DNA from 4 places in the Vreelandella sp. L-15 genome. Region 1 is predicted to be linked to each of the others. Evidence: predicted binding sites of a transcription regulator. Region 1 holds the regulator's gene; each other region holds the start of a gene.
The links. Region 1 encodes PhoB, which activates phosphate uptake and scavenging genes when phosphate is short. Its sites were predicted from a motif close to TGTCATANNNNTGTCANA; they were not measured.
Positions count from the first base shown of each region.

Region 2: a site for PhoB is predicted at 1,221-1,238, ahead of AC13CY_RS02155 (DUF6482 family protein). Genes of this name have one in related genera too.
Region 3: a site for PhoB is predicted at 1,679-1,696, ahead of AC13CY_RS09435 (PA3496 family putative envelope integrity protein). Genes of this name have one in related genera too.
Region 4: a site for PhoB is predicted at 1,514-1,531, ahead of AC13CY_RS06470 (CYTH domain-containing protein). Genes of this name have one in related genera too.

Region 1 is NZ_JBSXNN010000081.1:55,811-59,446, forward strand. Features, by position in the region: gene ubiA (4-hydroxybenzoate octaprenyltransferase) at 1-601, shown strand, start outside; gene phoB (phosphate regulon transcriptional regulator PhoB) at 711-1,400, shown strand; gene phoR (phosphate regulon sensor histidine kinase PhoR) at 1,403-2,695, shown strand; gene AC13CY_RS12370 (hypothetical protein) at 3,015-3,314, shown strand; partial or broken gene AC13CY_RS12375 (ATP-binding protein) at 3,458-3,636, opposite strand, start outside.
Region 2 is NZ_JBSXNN010000024.1:18,687-22,322, reverse strand. Features, by position in the region: gene AC13CY_RS02165 (replicative DNA helicase) at 1-774, shown strand, start outside; gene AC13CY_RS02160 (hypothetical protein) at 857-1,150, shown strand; gene AC13CY_RS02155 (DUF6482 family protein) at 1,290-1,592, shown strand; partial or broken gene AC13CY_RS02150 (DCC1-like thiol-disulfide oxidoreductase family protein) at 1,613-1,789, opposite strand; gene hemH (ferrochelatase) at 1,858-2,937, shown strand; gene AC13CY_RS02140 (putative monovalent cation/H+ antiporter subunit A) at 3,138-3,636, shown strand, end outside.
Region 3 is NZ_JBSXNN010000064.1:10,008-13,643, reverse strand. Features, by position in the region: gene AC13CY_RS09440 (sodium-dependent transporter) at 1-1,309, shown strand, start outside; gene AC13CY_RS09435 (PA3496 family putative envelope integrity protein) at 1,359-1,577, opposite strand; gene hexR (transcriptional regulator HexR) at 1,832-2,686, shown strand; gene uvrD (DNA helicase II) at 2,778-3,636, shown strand, end outside.
Region 4 is NZ_JBSXNN010000050.1:5,647-9,282, reverse strand. Features, by position in the region: gene AC13CY_RS06475 (ion transporter) at 1-540, opposite strand, end outside; gene AC13CY_RS06470 (CYTH domain-containing protein) at 583-1,482, opposite strand; gene AC13CY_RS06465 (TIGR00153 family protein) at 1,619-2,299, shown strand; gene AC13CY_RS06460 (inorganic phosphate transporter) at 2,309-3,574, shown strand.

The DNA of each region.
Region 1 (3,636 bases):
AACCGAAGCGCAGCTGCTATTTGTGGCGCTGGTGGCCGCCGCCTTTATTTTAGTGCTGCTGACCAACTGGTTTACCGTGCTGCTCTCGCTTGGGGGTGTGCTGCTGGCATTTATTTATCCGTTTATGAAACGCTACACACACTTTCCCCAGGTGGTGCTCGGGGCGGCTTTCTCCTGGGCGATCCCAATGGCGTTTGGCGCGGTACTGGGGCATGTGCCGCTGGAAGGCTGGCTGCTATTTAGCGCTAACCTGCTGTGGACGGTGGCTTACGATACCCAATACGCCATGGTGGATCGTGACGATGATCTGAAAATCGGCATTAAATCCACCGCGGTGCTGTTTGGCAGCGCCGACCGTTTCATCATTGGCCTGCTGCAGCTTGCTACGCTGGCGTTGCTTACCTGGGTGGGGTTGCGGGTTGGGTTAGGCGGTTTTTTCTGGCTGGGCTTGGTAGGCATGGCAGCGACGTTTGCTCATCAGCAGCGGTTAATTTTTCACTGTGACCGCGACCGCTGCTTCCAGGCGTTTCTGAATAACCACTGGTCAGGGCTCTTGGTATTTGCCGGAATTGTTCTGAGCTGGTGGCCTGCAGCTGGCTAATTATGCTGGGTGTCATAGAATTGTCATTAAGTCATGGTGTCATCGTCACAGACATGTCATTGAACTGTTTTGTATAAACGAGTTTTCATAGAACACCGTGAGGCCCTGGATGACCGCCAAGACCGTACTGATTGTCGATGACGAGGCACCCATTCGCGAGATGATCGCTGTGGCGCTGGAAATGGCTGACTATCGCGTGCTTGAAGCGGACAACGCCCAGGATGCCCATGCGATGGTCGTTGACCACCAGCCCGACCTGCTGCTGCTGGACTGGATGATGCCGGGCACCAGCGGCATCGAGCTGGCCCGTCGTCTCAAGCGCGAAGAGGCCACCGCTGAGCTGCCAATTATTATGCTGACCGCCAAAGGCGAAGAGGATAATAAAATTCAGGGCCTGGAGGCGGGGGCGGATGACTACATCACCAAGCCGTTTTCCCCCCGCGAGTTGGTGGCTCGTCTTAAAGCCGTGCTGCGCCGGGCGACCCCGCGCGGTGTGGAAGACCCCATCGAAATCAATGGATTGCTACTGGACCCAGTGAGCCATCGCGTCAGCGCCCATGGCAAAGCGCTGGAGATGGGCCCTACCGAGTACCGCTTACTGCAATTCTTTATGACTCACCAAGAGCGCGCCTATACCCGTAGCCAGCTACTTGATCAGGTGTGGGGCGGCAATGTGTATGTAGAAGAGCGCACGGTGGATGTGCATATTCGCCGGTTGCGCAAAGCGCTAGGTGAAGCGCATCAGAATCTGATTCAAACAGTGCGGGGCACTGGGTATCGTTTCTCTGCTCGGGTGTAATCGTGCGTCTGTGGAGCCGTGAACTGTGGCGAATTATCTGGCTGGCTTTCCTAGGGATGTGCCTGGGATGGCTGCTAGGTTACCCCGGTTTCGGGTTAGCCGCGGGTCTAACGCTCTGTTTGGTGTATCAACTCCGCCAGCTTAGGGCGCTGTTCAAGTGGCTAACGCTCAACCCGCACGATGAGCCTCCTGCGGCAACTGGCATGTGGGGCGAGCTATTCGATCGCCTTTACCGTTACCAAAAAAGCCAGCGCATTACCCAAAGCCGGCTGCGAGCAACCCTCGCGCGTATTCAAGAATCCTCGGAAGCGATGCGTGATAGCGTCGTGATGCTGGATCGCCACGGTGATTTAGAGTGGTGGAACAGTGCCGCCACCGACATGCTAGGCCTGCAAACCGCCCATGACCGCGGTCAGCACATTACTAATCTGCTGCGCGACCCGCGTTTCATCAGCTACTTTAATGCCCGTGAGTACAGCGAGCCGCTCACGCTCACCTCGCCCATTGATGAGCGTCGCATTCTGCAGTATCAAATCACGCTCTATGGTGATGACGAGCGCTTGGTTATGGCGCGGGATATTACCCGCTTGCATCGCCTAGAGCAGATGCGCCGCGACTTCGTCGCTAACGTTTCCCATGAGCTGCGCACCCCACTCACCGTTCTTTCCGGCTATCTGGAAACCTATGGCGATCTTAAAGAGATGCTGCCACCGCGCCTGAGTAAAGGCATTGGTCAGATGGAAGAGCAGACCAAGCGTATGCAGAGCTTGGTGAATGATCTACTGCTTTTGTCACGCCTGGAGATTGACCGAGGCGGCGAAGATCATCAGCCGCTTGAGGTTGGGTCGATGCTTGAGAGCATTCGCCGGGATGCGCTGGCGCTCTCGAACCAGCAGCATAGCGTTCAGGTGGCGTTGGAGTGCGAGGCGCGCCTGGTGGGCAGCGAGCAAGAACTACGCAGCGCCATCTCAAACCTAGCATTCAACGCAGTGCGCTATACGCCGGAGGGAAGTCAAATCACGCTCCGCTGGGTGGCTCTGTCCAATGGCAGTGCCTGCATTGAAGTGGACGACGACGGTGAAGGGATCGATCCGGTGCATATTCCGCGTCTCACCGAACGCTTCTACCGCGTTGATAAGGGCCGCAGTACCGCCACTGGCGGTACTGGTCTTGGCCTTGCCATTGTTAAACACGTTCTACTGCGCCATGATGCACAGCTTCAAGTGGAGTCGTTACCCGGTGAGGGGGCGTTGTTCCGCTGTGTTTTCCCACCCTCCCGTGTCGTTAACAGCTAACACTGTGTCATACCACTCTCCGTCTTGGCTTGCATAACTTATGTATAAGTGTGCCATATTGGCATGCAAGCATGGTCAAACACCGCGCATGTGTCATATGTAGCCAACTAATCATCTACTTAAGCCAGTGCTAGAGGGTTAATTGGCATAGTGGTTGTTTTTATAAGTGTCTGTATATAAATAGATTTTATTTCTATTGAGAGTTTTTGGCATATAGGCTGCTACATACTTGTCAAGGAAGATTACTGCAGGAACTGGTAAGACAAGATGTCACTCTTCCTTAAATAGCGGTATTTCACAGCGATCGAGGAGGCGGAATATGATGTCCAAGGAACTACTCAAGAAAGCTGGTATTTTAGGTGTAGCGTTTGGTCTGGTAGCAAGCCCACTGACATTTGCTCAAGAGCCTGCAGATCCGGCAGACAACATTTCTCCAGATGAGCAGCCGGTCGAAGCTCAGTCTAATGACTCAGCTATGCCGTCTGATCATGACAAGACAGATTTAACCCATGACGAGGGTGATAACGCCAGCGACATGGAACCAAACTCCATGAGTGATGACTCGGATGCTACCTATGACAGCACCGAAGAACTCCCAGAAGAAAATAGTGGTATGTAACGAGTAATATTTCTTTGCAAAGCTGTAAAAAACTCTTACGCTTAAGGAGTTGCGTATTCCGGCGAACGTGACCGGTCATTACGGTGATCGTGACCGATTTGCACACGGCCTTCAGGCTGGAGAGAGTTTTGTACGCTGAGCGGTCACGATGCGTCAACCGATTCCGTTTTTTGTGCGTTGGTTTTTGTCAGTGATTCCCCTTTCAGATTGAGTGGGTGAGCGCCGTGCAGGAGCCGATCCATGATGGCGTCTGCCAGCGTGGCGGAGCCGATGTAGTCATGCCAGTGCTCCGTGGGTAACTGGCTGGCGATGAGGGTGGAGC
Region 2 (3,636 bases), on a different contig from region 1:
ACCCGGCTCTACTTCGCAACGGTTAGCCGTCGCCTTATAGATGATGTTAGCGCCCTGCTGCTGCGCTTCGGTATTGTGGCCAGAATTCGTCACGTTCTATCGGGTGAAGGTGGCGGATGGTATACCGCAGATGTATCGGGAAGCGAGCAACAGCAGCGCTTCGCCCGGCTGATTGGTACATTTGGTCATCAGCAGCCAGCGCTGGAGCGAATTAAAGCGTCAACGATGACGGCCAACACCAATATCGATACTTTGCCGCAGGAGGTATTTGATCACGTTAAACAAGCCATGGCGGCGAAAGGGATAAGCCAGCGGCAAATGGCGGCGATGCGGGGTACGGCCTATGGAGGCGCATCGCACTTTAGCTTCGCACCTTCACGTGCCACGCTCAGCAGTTACGCTGACGTGCTCGGTGATGCTGCTTTATCGCAAATAGCCTCCAGCGAGCTATTTTGGGATCAGGTCGTCGAGATACGTTCCTGTGGGGAAGAAGAGGTGTTTGACTTAACCGTACCGGGGGATGCGTGCTGGTTAGCCGACGGTATCGTGAGCCATAACTCGGGAGCGATCGAGCAGGATGCTGACGTCATTGCCTTCGTTTACCGGGATGAGGTGTATAACCCGGATAACCCTGACAACCAGGGGATTGCGGAGCTGATCATCGGTAAGCAGCGTAACGGGCCGATTGGTACGGTGCACATGGCCTTTATTGGTAAATACACGCGCTTTGAGGACCTGGCTCCCGATAGCTACGGCGAAGCGTTTGGCGATTAACTTGAGCGACATGGGGGAGAACGTATAATGCGCACCCTCATGAGCAGTTCGCCTCGAGCAGATAGAGAGACAGGAGTAACAAATGGCAGGTGGTTTTAGGCGCGGTAACCGCAAACGTCTTCCTAAGCTGGAAGGCCGCGGTGAACTCCAGTCGCTAGAGCGCGAGGGGCCTTTTAAAGAGTGGCTGGGCATGCCCGACCTTTATCGCTACTTTCTGGTAGTGGAGGGAGAGAAGTACAGCTACCAAACGGAAGATGCTGAGCTTCCCGTCGCGGTCGGCGACAAAGTAGTGTTTCGGTACAAAGAGACCAAAGGCGGTAATTGGATTGACCGCAACTCGCTGGGTAAGGCGATTGACCCGTCCGAGTATCAGTAAATCGACCATAAGTTGACGAATTGGTCAGGAACTCTTTTCTGTTATTGCCCTCTTAGGCAGTTAGTGCCACGGTAATATTATTGTCATGGGGCCGCGTCATGCTGTGCTCCATGACGATGACCAATAACAGGAGGGAACCATGGAACTGAAAGAGCTAAAACAGTTCGTCGCAAGCCACGACAACTTTGAGATTCGGGTGATTACCCATTCGGGAAGCCGCTTCTACCAAGTAGAGCTAGAAGATGTAGAAGGCGAACGCCATATACTGATGCAACGTAATAAGCCGATGCTGTTCCGTTCATTAGATGACGTTTATCTGGAGCTAAAACGTGCAGGCATCCATCGCGCTTACCTGGTGCAACATGTGCCGCAGGATGAAGTGATTGGTCACGACGCCCATTACAGCTCGCCGCTGACCTCGCGTATGCCGCTAGTTTTTTAATCACTGGTTAACGGTTTAACCTAACGCTTTTCCCACCACAGCCCCAGCCGGATACGGCGTCGGGCAAAAAAACGGTAGCCTGCATCCATCATGCTTCGCAGGCCCGGTAAGCAAGAAAGTCTTACCAGCCGCCGGTAGCCCAACACCGCATACAGGGCCCGGCTGGCGTCCATGCCGATAAACCATCTCCCCTGATTATGCCGCGACTTTGCCGAAAAGTGTTAAGATTTTGCCCATTATGTACTGCACCTAAGGAGTGAGCGAGATGGCCGATAGCGTTGTAAAGGATCAACCCGGTGAGGGGCGTTTAACTCATGCGCCCAGCAGTCACCCTGCGGTTCCCCGCGCCAAGGTGGGCGTAGTTCTGGCCAACCTGGGAACACCCGATGCCACCGACTACTGGTCCATGCGCCGCTATCTCAGCGAGTTCTTATCCGATAAACGGGTTGTGGATTACGCCAGTTGGAAATGGCAGCCGCTGCTGCAGCTGATCATTCTCACCAAGAGGCCTTTTTCATCTGGCCATGCGTATAAAAGTATTTGGAATAATGAGAAGAATGAAAGCCCGCTGCTAACCATCACGCGTTCCCAAACGGAAAAAATGACCGAGCGCTTAAAGGCGTTGTATGGCGATGATGTAGAAGTTGATTTCTGCATGCGCTACGGCACCCCCTCCACCGATAGCGTGCTAAAGCGTATGAAAGAGAAGGGCTGCGAGCGCATTGTGTTCTTCCCGCTTTACCCGCAATACGGCTCGCCCACCACCGCGACGGCGAATGATCAGGCGTTTCGCACGCTGATGAAGATGAAGTGGCAGCCCTATATTCGCACCGTGCCCGCTTATTTTGAGCATCCTGCCTATATCCAGGCGCTGGCGAATTCGGTACAGGAAGCTTATGACGGGTTTGAGAGCCGCCCGACCAAGTTAGTTGCCAGCTATCACGGGGTGCCTGAGCGTTATTTAATGGAAGGCGACCCCTACCACTGCCAATGCCAGAAAACCACACGGCTGCTGCGTGAGAAGCTGGGCTTAAGCAAGGAGGAGGTGGATACCGCCTTTCAGTCGCAGTTTGGCCCCGAGAAGTGGGTTGGCCCGCAAACAGTGGAGCACGTTGCCGAGCTGGCCAAGCAGGGGCATAAGCATATTGCGATTCTTTCGCCAGCATTCTCTTCTGATTGTGTGGAAACCCTTGAGGAGATCAAAGAGGAGATCCATGACAGCTTTATGGAAGCGGGTGGCGAAACCTTTAGCTATATCCCCTGTTTGAATGACCGCGATGACCATATAGATGCACTGTTAGCAGTGGTCAATAACGAGCTCTCTGGCTGGTTGTCGACACCGTAAAGTCGCGTATTTGCTATAAAAACCGTCTAGCGTATTACGTTAGGCGGTTTTTTATTGGGGCCGTCTTTTCTAGAAATGTGAGAAACGCTAGTATAAGGTTTGTGCATATAAAATCACACTTATTCAACGTTTAAGCGGCTTGTGCATCTGTATAGGCGGCTTATTGGGATGAATGAACGTCACTAGGGAGAAAGCGCCGGATGCAATTTGCCGTGTTAATGGGCTTCGTGTTGGCAGCGTCTTCACCGCTGCTCAACCGTTGGTTTGGGGAGCGAACAAGCCTGCTGCTTGCGCTGTTTCCGGCGTTGCTGGCTGGTTGGCTTTTTAGTCAAGCGCCCCTGGTGTTGAGTGACGGGCCTCAGTTACTTGAGTGGTCGTGGGTGCCTTCGCTAGGCATTAGCCTTAGCTTTTTACTGGATGGCCTTTCTCTGCTGTTTGGCTTGCTGATCACGGTGATTGGCACCTGTGTCCTGGTGTATGCGGGTGGCTACTTAAAAGGCCACCAAGATATTGCCCGTTTTCACCTCGCCCTCGTCGCCTTTATGGCCTCTATGCTGGGGCTTGTGTTAGCGGACGGCCTGCTGACGCTGTTTATTTTCTGGGAGCTGACCAGCATCACCTCGTACCTGCTGATTGGCTTTAACCATACCGATATTGAAGCACGCAAATCCGCTCGTCAGGGGCTTTTTGTGACGGTTG
Region 3 (3,636 bases), on a different contig from region 1:
CATGGGCTTTGTGCTGGCCGCGGCGGGCTCCGCCGTTGGCCTGGGCAATATCTGGCGTTTCTCGTACATGGTGGGCGACAGCGGTGGTGCCGCCTTCGTTCTGGTCTATTTGGCCTGTGTAGCACTGGTCGGCCTGCCCATTCTGGTCGCCGAGTGGATGATTGGCCGTCGCGGCCAGAAAAATCCCATCAACACCATGTCCGATTTGGCCGCTAGCCACGGCAAGACGCGCGCTTGGGCAACGATCGGGGTGAGCGGTGTTCTCGCCGCCTTCTTGATCTTGTCGTTTTATAGCGTGATCGGCGGCTGGTCGTTGAACTATACGCTGAGCTCGGTGATTGGCACCTTCAACGGCCAAGATGCGGACAGCATTGGTGCGCTGTTCAGCGGCATGCTGGGCAGCCCGACGACACTGCTGCTATGGCACACCGCCTTCATGGTGCTGGTGATCGGCATCGTGGCCCGCGGCGTCACCAAAGGCCTGGAAAGCGCAGCGCGCACCATGATGCCTGCGCTGGTGGTACTGATGCTGATCCTGGTCGGCTACGGCATGACCAGCGGCTACTTCGGTGAAACCCTGAGCTTCATGTTCAGCCCAGACTGGTCTGCGCTAAATGGCGGCGTGGTACTAGCAGCCATGGGCCAAGCGTTCTTCACCCTCTCGCTGGGCATGGGCATCATGATGGCCTACGGCTCTTACCTGGGCGAAGACGTCAACCTGATCAGCACCGCGCGCACCGTGATCATACTGGATACCGCCATTGCCCTGCTGGCCGGCTTGGCGATCTTCCCGATCGTGTTTGCCAACGGCTTGAGCGCAGGCGAAGGCCCCGGCCTGATCTTCGTGACGCTACCGCTGGCGTTCGGCAACATGACGGGCGGTACGATTCTCGGCCTGATGTTCTTCCTGCTGCTTACGTTTGCAGCGCTGACCTCTGCCATCTCGCTGCTGGAGCCGGTGGTGGAAACCTTGGAAGAGCGTACCTCGATGTCGCGTTTGGTAGCGACGTTTGCGAGCGGTATTGCAGTGTGGGCGCTAGGCGTTGCCGCCCTGCTCTCGTTCAACGTATGGGCGGAGGTGCTGTTCTTTGGCTTGAATATCTTCGACCTGCTCGACACCTTTACCAGCAAGATTCTCCTGCCGCTGACCGGCCTGGGAGCGATCCTATTCGCCGCTTGGTGTTTAGAGCGCAAGAGTGTCGAGACTGAGCTTGGGTTGTCAGCCGCTGGTGTGGGCGTATGGAACATACTCGCACGCTTCGTCGCGCCCGCAGGTGTCATCGCCGTGTTCGTGGCCGGCTTGATCTAAGCCGTCACCGCCCCGCTAATCGGCGGGGCAGTCTCTTCGCACGCGGTTGTTAGTGCAGTTCGCTCTCTTGCGGTTCGTCATCGTCCGGCATGGGAGCGATATCCCGCGATAGTTTCTGAAACTCCCGATGCAGCTCAATCCCTCTGCGTGCCCTTAGGCTACGCTGGGCGGCGCTGCGCCGACGTTGGGCATGCTCATCGACCTCCATACTCATGAATATGTCGAGCAATTCGCTTTTTACCGAGGTCATTCGTTCGACGTTTCTCATGATCGACGCTCCTCCAGGTGAAGTTGCCTACGTCCACCTGCATCCGTGACGACTGATTTTTAAATGATGCAGTGCGGCACGTCACTTCTTACTATAACCTACTTGACAAAATGATGACGAATCTTGAAGAAATGGGTTAACGCCCTTTAAACGGCAGCCATTACGGGTGATTCCCGCTGCCCTCTTCGCGTCACTCAGGCATACTGTGGCCACCTAGGCTGCATAAGCACGATCAAGAATTTAAGGAGCTGAACGTGAGCCGCGCCCTGTTCGATGAAATGAGACGCCGCATGGAGCATTTCCGTCGCTCCGAACAAAAGGTCGCGCGGTTCGTGCTGCGCAACCCCGATGAAGTGATTCATATGCGGATCGTGGATCTTGCCACCGAGGCAAAGGTGAGCGAACCCACCGTGGTGCGCTTCTGCCGCGCCCTTGGCTGCAACGGTTTCCAGGACTTCAAGCTTCAGCTAGCCCAGATGCTGGCCAGTGGTAGTCAGTTCGCCCAGTTCTCCATGAACGATAGCGACTCAGTGGCGGAGTTCTCCCACAGCATTTTTGACTCCACCGTCGGCACGCTGCTGTCGGTACGCGACCGGCTCGATAACGAAGCGCTGGGCAAGGCCGTCAATGCACTGGCCATGGCCAATCGCGTCGAGTTCTACGGCTTTGGCGCCTCCGGCGCGGTGGCCTTCGATGCCCAGCACAAGTTTTTCCGCCTGCAGATCTCGACCTCTGCCTACGCCGACCCGCACATGCAGAACATGTCGGCGGTGACCCTGCAGGAGGGCGACGTGGTGGTCGCCATCTCGCAGACAGGCCGAACCCGGGCGCTGGTGGCCAGCGTTCGCCTGGCCCGCGAAGCGGGGGCTACGGTGATTGGCCTATGCCCCAGCGAGTCTCCGCTGGCCCACGAAGTGAGCTTGCCGCTGTTCATCGATGTGCATGAAGATACCGAGATTTACACGCCGCTCAGCTCGCGCATCGCGCATCTAGTGCTGATCGACGTGCTGGCCGTTGGCGTGGCCAAAACTCGCGGCCCCAAGCTTGCCGAACAGCTCAAAGCGGTGAAAAAGAGCCTGACCACGCTGCGTTACCCAGACGATCAATAAACGCAGCCCAACGCGACGTACGCTGTATACCCAGCCAGTGGGCGGGCTGTGCTAAACTGGCCGCCCATTTTTCGAACCGGCAGCGGCTTATATGGACGACGTCACGGCGATACTCGATCAGCTCAACCCCGCCCAGCGAGAGGCCGTCAGTGCCCCCCAGGGCAACCTACTGGTATTGGCGGGCGCGGGCTCCGGTAAAACCCGCGTGCTGGTTCACCGCATTGCCTGGCTGATGCAGGCCGAGGGGCTGTCTCCTTATGCGCTGCTGGCGGTCACGTTTACCAACAAAGCGGCACGGGAAATGCGCACGCGCTTAGAAGCGCTGCTGGGTATTTCCATGCGCCACGTGTGGGTCGGTACGTTCCACTCCATTGCCCACCGGCTGCTACGCACCCACTGGCAAGACGCCCGCTTGCCCCAACACTTTCAAATCATTGACTCCGACGACCAGCTCCGGCTGATCAAACGGCTGCTCAAAGATTACTCGATCGACGACGAGCGCTTCCCGCCCCGCCAGGTGCAGGGGTTCATTTCTGGTTGCAAGGAAGAGGGCCTGCGACCCCATCAAGTGAACGTCAATGGCGATGCGTACCTCGCCCAGATGGTCGAGCTCTACGAGCGCTACCAGTTCACCTGCGAGCGAGGCGGGCTGGTGGATTTCGGCGAGCTGCTGCTGCGCAGCCTAGAGCTTCTGCGCGACAACCCGCCGCTGCTGAACCACTATCGCGAGCGCTTTGGCCATGTGCTGGTGGACGAGTTTCAGGATACCAACACCCTGCAGTACGCCTGGCTGAAACTGCTCACCGGCCAGCAAACGCCGATGACGGCGGTCGGCGATGATGACCAGTCCATTTACGGCTGGCGGGGCGCCAAGGTCGAGAACATTCGCCGCTTCGAAGAAGAGTTTCCCAACACCCATACCGTGCGCCTGGAGCAGAACTATCGCTCTA
Region 4 (3,636 bases), on a different contig from region 1:
AGGGGACTCAATGGTGTACATCAGCGCGGCAAACAGTGTGACCACCATGAGAATGCTACTGAAAAATAGCAAAATCTGGCGCAGGCTACGTTTAAGCGCATCCAGCAGTAGCCTGCCTTCCCCCACAAACTCCATCAGTCGCAAAATGCGGAAGATGCGCAACACCCGCAAAATCCGCACCATCACCAGCGCGTGCGCGCCAGGCATCAGCAGCACTAGCCAAGTGGGGATAATTGCAATCACATCCACCACGCCGTAAAAGCTTTTTAAATACACCGTGGGGCGTTCAAGGCAGTAGAGCCGTACCAGCAGTTCCAGGCTAAACAGCAGTGTAAAGGCCCATTCGATGTAGAAGAAAATATGCCCGTAACGCTCGGCATAGATCTCAACGCTACCGAGCAAAATCACCGCAACGCTGAGCAGAATGGCGACGATTAGCGCAATATCAAACGCCTTCGCCCCCGGCGTATCGGATTCAAAAATAATATGGAACAGCCGGGCGCGGAGTCCTTCGGCGCCGGGAGTAAGGGGAAAGCTCATCGCGTCATCCTGAGGTGGGCTTAATGAGTGGTTGAAACGTGTTTAGCGTAGCGCGGTTTCATAAGCGAAGCGACGAGCCAAATTTAACGCAGCCGCGCCGTAGGCGGTGGTGGGCATGCCTGCGCTATCTAATGCCTTAGGCAGCATCTCAGCATCTGCCCGTGCGGCGCTATCCAGCTGCGGGTGCTGGGCAAGCGTTGCCAATGCCTGCTGCGCGGCGATTAAGTGCGTCGCGTCACCGCTATCGTGATAGGCGTCGAGTGCGACTGTCGCGCGGTGTAGCCACTCGGCCGGGTGCTGGGCATCAGGCAGCGGCCACTGCTGGCGGCCCAGCGCATTGCCCCGCGATGCCTTACTGCTGTCGGAGGGACGCAGTGGTACTTGGCTGGCCAGCTCGGCCGCCAGCGACCATAGCGCCTCAGGGTCGCCTGCTTTTAACTCTAGCTCCACTTCGCAAATCGGCGCGCGAGCCTTGCCACAAACGATCTCGCCCTCATCCAGCACCAGCTCAATCTTGCTGCCTTGCCAGGCAAGCTGCCAACTGCGGCGGGTGAAGTCTGTGCTTAGCGTCGAGCGCAGTGCCGCAATTTTGTCTGCTAACGCGTTTTGAAAGGGCGGCAGGGCGGCCAGGGCGGATTGATCTAAGCTGGGGTCAGGAACTTGCCACTCCCACTCCTGTCGGCTGGAGAGCCCGCCACCCCCTTGGCCGGCGGTTTTTACCGTCTGCAATACTTGGCTATCCAGCTGGCGCAGGCGCACCGCTATTCGTGCGGCGGCTAAATCTCCCGCCGGGGTATCGAAGTAGGTGTTGGCCAGCTGCTGCTGAACGGGGGGAGTGCTGGCGAGCACCGGATGGTGTAACAGCGCGTCGATCTGGGTGGGTGGCAGTGCCAGTTTTAGCTCTACCTCGGTCGGTGCTGGCATACTGGTTGAGTTTTTCATGACAATCGCCACCTCACTATTATGACATTTTGGTTAATTTTTGATGACATTATGAACTTTTCATGACGGCGGCGGACGCACTCTTTATACTGGCGCCCGCCATTTCCAGGCTCCCCGAAAACAGGCTAAAGGCTATATGGTAACCTCCAACCCTTTTTCCGCGATGTTTGGCCGCTCGCCATTCCAGCCGTTGCTGGCCCACATCGTCAAGGCCAATGAATGTGCCGACCAACTGCTGCCGTTCTTCGAGGCAACACTTGTCGGTGATTGGGACACGGCGGCTGAGCTGCGCGAGAACGTCACGCGCTTAGAGCACGACGCCGACACCCTGAAAACAGAACTGCGGCTGAACCTGCCTAACACCATGTTCCTGCCGGTATCGCGTTCTGACCTGCTCGATTTGATCAGTGTTCAGGACAAGATTGCCAATAAAGTGCGCGACATTACCGGCATTATGCTGGGCCGTAAAATGCGCGTACCCAATGAGCTGGCCGAACCGATGCGCGACTACATGCGCACCAGTGTGGCCTGTGTGGCCCAAGCTCGCCAAGCGCTTGAAGAATTGAAAGACCTGCTGGAATCCGGTTTTGGTCGCAATGTTTCCGATGTCATGCAAAACATGATCCGCGAACTGCACACCCTTGAGCACCAGGCCGATAGCCAGCAGGTGGCGATTCGTCGTCAGCTGTTTGAGCTTGAGAGCCAGCTACCGCCGGTGGATGTGATCTTCCTCTACAAGATCATTGAATGGGTGGGCGAAGTCTCTGATCGCGCTGAACGCGTAGGTAGCCGCCTGCAGATTTTGACCGCACGCTAAGGGATACTCATGCAGATTATTGCCCAGCACGGTGACATTTTTATCATTCTGGCCTGTGTATTTGGCTTCTTTATGGCGTGGGGCGTCGGCGCAAACGACGTCGCTAACGCCATGGGAACCTCGGTGGGGTCGAAAGCGATTACCATCAAACAGGCGATCCTTATTGCCGTTGTCTTTGAGTTTTTAGGCGCATGGCTGGCCGGTGGCGAAGTCACCAACACCATTCGTAAAGGCATCATCGATCCTGAATTGTTGCAGGAAGACCCACAGCTGCTGGTGTACGGCATGTTAGCGGCGCTGCTGGCAGCGGGAACCTGGCTGCTGGTGGCCTCCATGAAAGGCTGGCCCGTTTCCACCACGCACTCCATTGTGGGCGCGATTGTGGGCTTCGCGGTGGCAGGCCTGGGGGCTTCTACCGTGGATTGGGGGGCGGTTACCAAGATTGCCGCAAGCTGGGTCGTTTCCCCGCTGCTGGCCGGTACCATCGGCTTTGTGCTGTTCAAATCGGTCCACCACCTGATTTTTGAAAACGATAACCCGTTTACCGCCGCCAAGCGCTACGTGCCGGGCTATGTATTTTTGGTGGGCTTTATTGTTGCCATGGTCACGCTGACCAAAGGGCTCTCCCACGTGGGGCTCGACCTGACCTTTAACCAAAGCCTGCTGCTCTCCATCCTGCTCGGCTTGGTCATTATGGGCATTGGCATGCTGATGCAGCGCCGCATCAAATTCGAAAAGACCGCTAACGACCATTTTGGTTACGCCAACGTGGAGCGAGTGTTCGGCGTACTAATGATCTTCACTGCCTGTGCCATGGCCTTTGCCCACGGCTCTAATGATGTTGCCAATGCGGTTGGCCCGCTGGCAGCGGTGATCAGCGTGGTGCAAACCGGCGGTGAAATTGAGGGCTCGGCCCTTGTGCCCTGGTGGGTACTGGTACTAGGTGGCGGCGGTATCGTCGTTGGCTTGGTTACCTATGGCCATAAAGTCATCGCGACGGTCGGTACCGGCATTACTGAGCTGACGCCTAGCCGTGGTTTTGCGGCCACCCTGGCGGCGGCTACCACCGTAGTGCTGGCATCGGGTACTGGTCTGCCCATCTCGACCACTCACACCCTAGTGGGCGCGGTGCTGGGCGTAGGCTTGGCCCGTGGTATGGCGGCGCTTAACCTGCGTGTGATTGGTACCATTGCTATGTCGTGGCTGATTACGCTGCCTGCTGGTGCTGGTTTGGCGATTCTGTTCTTCTTTATGTTTAAAGGCATGTTTGGTTAACAGACAGAGCTAACTCCGCACCGAATGCCACAGCTCGGCTGAACCGCCAAGCCTACAGCGGC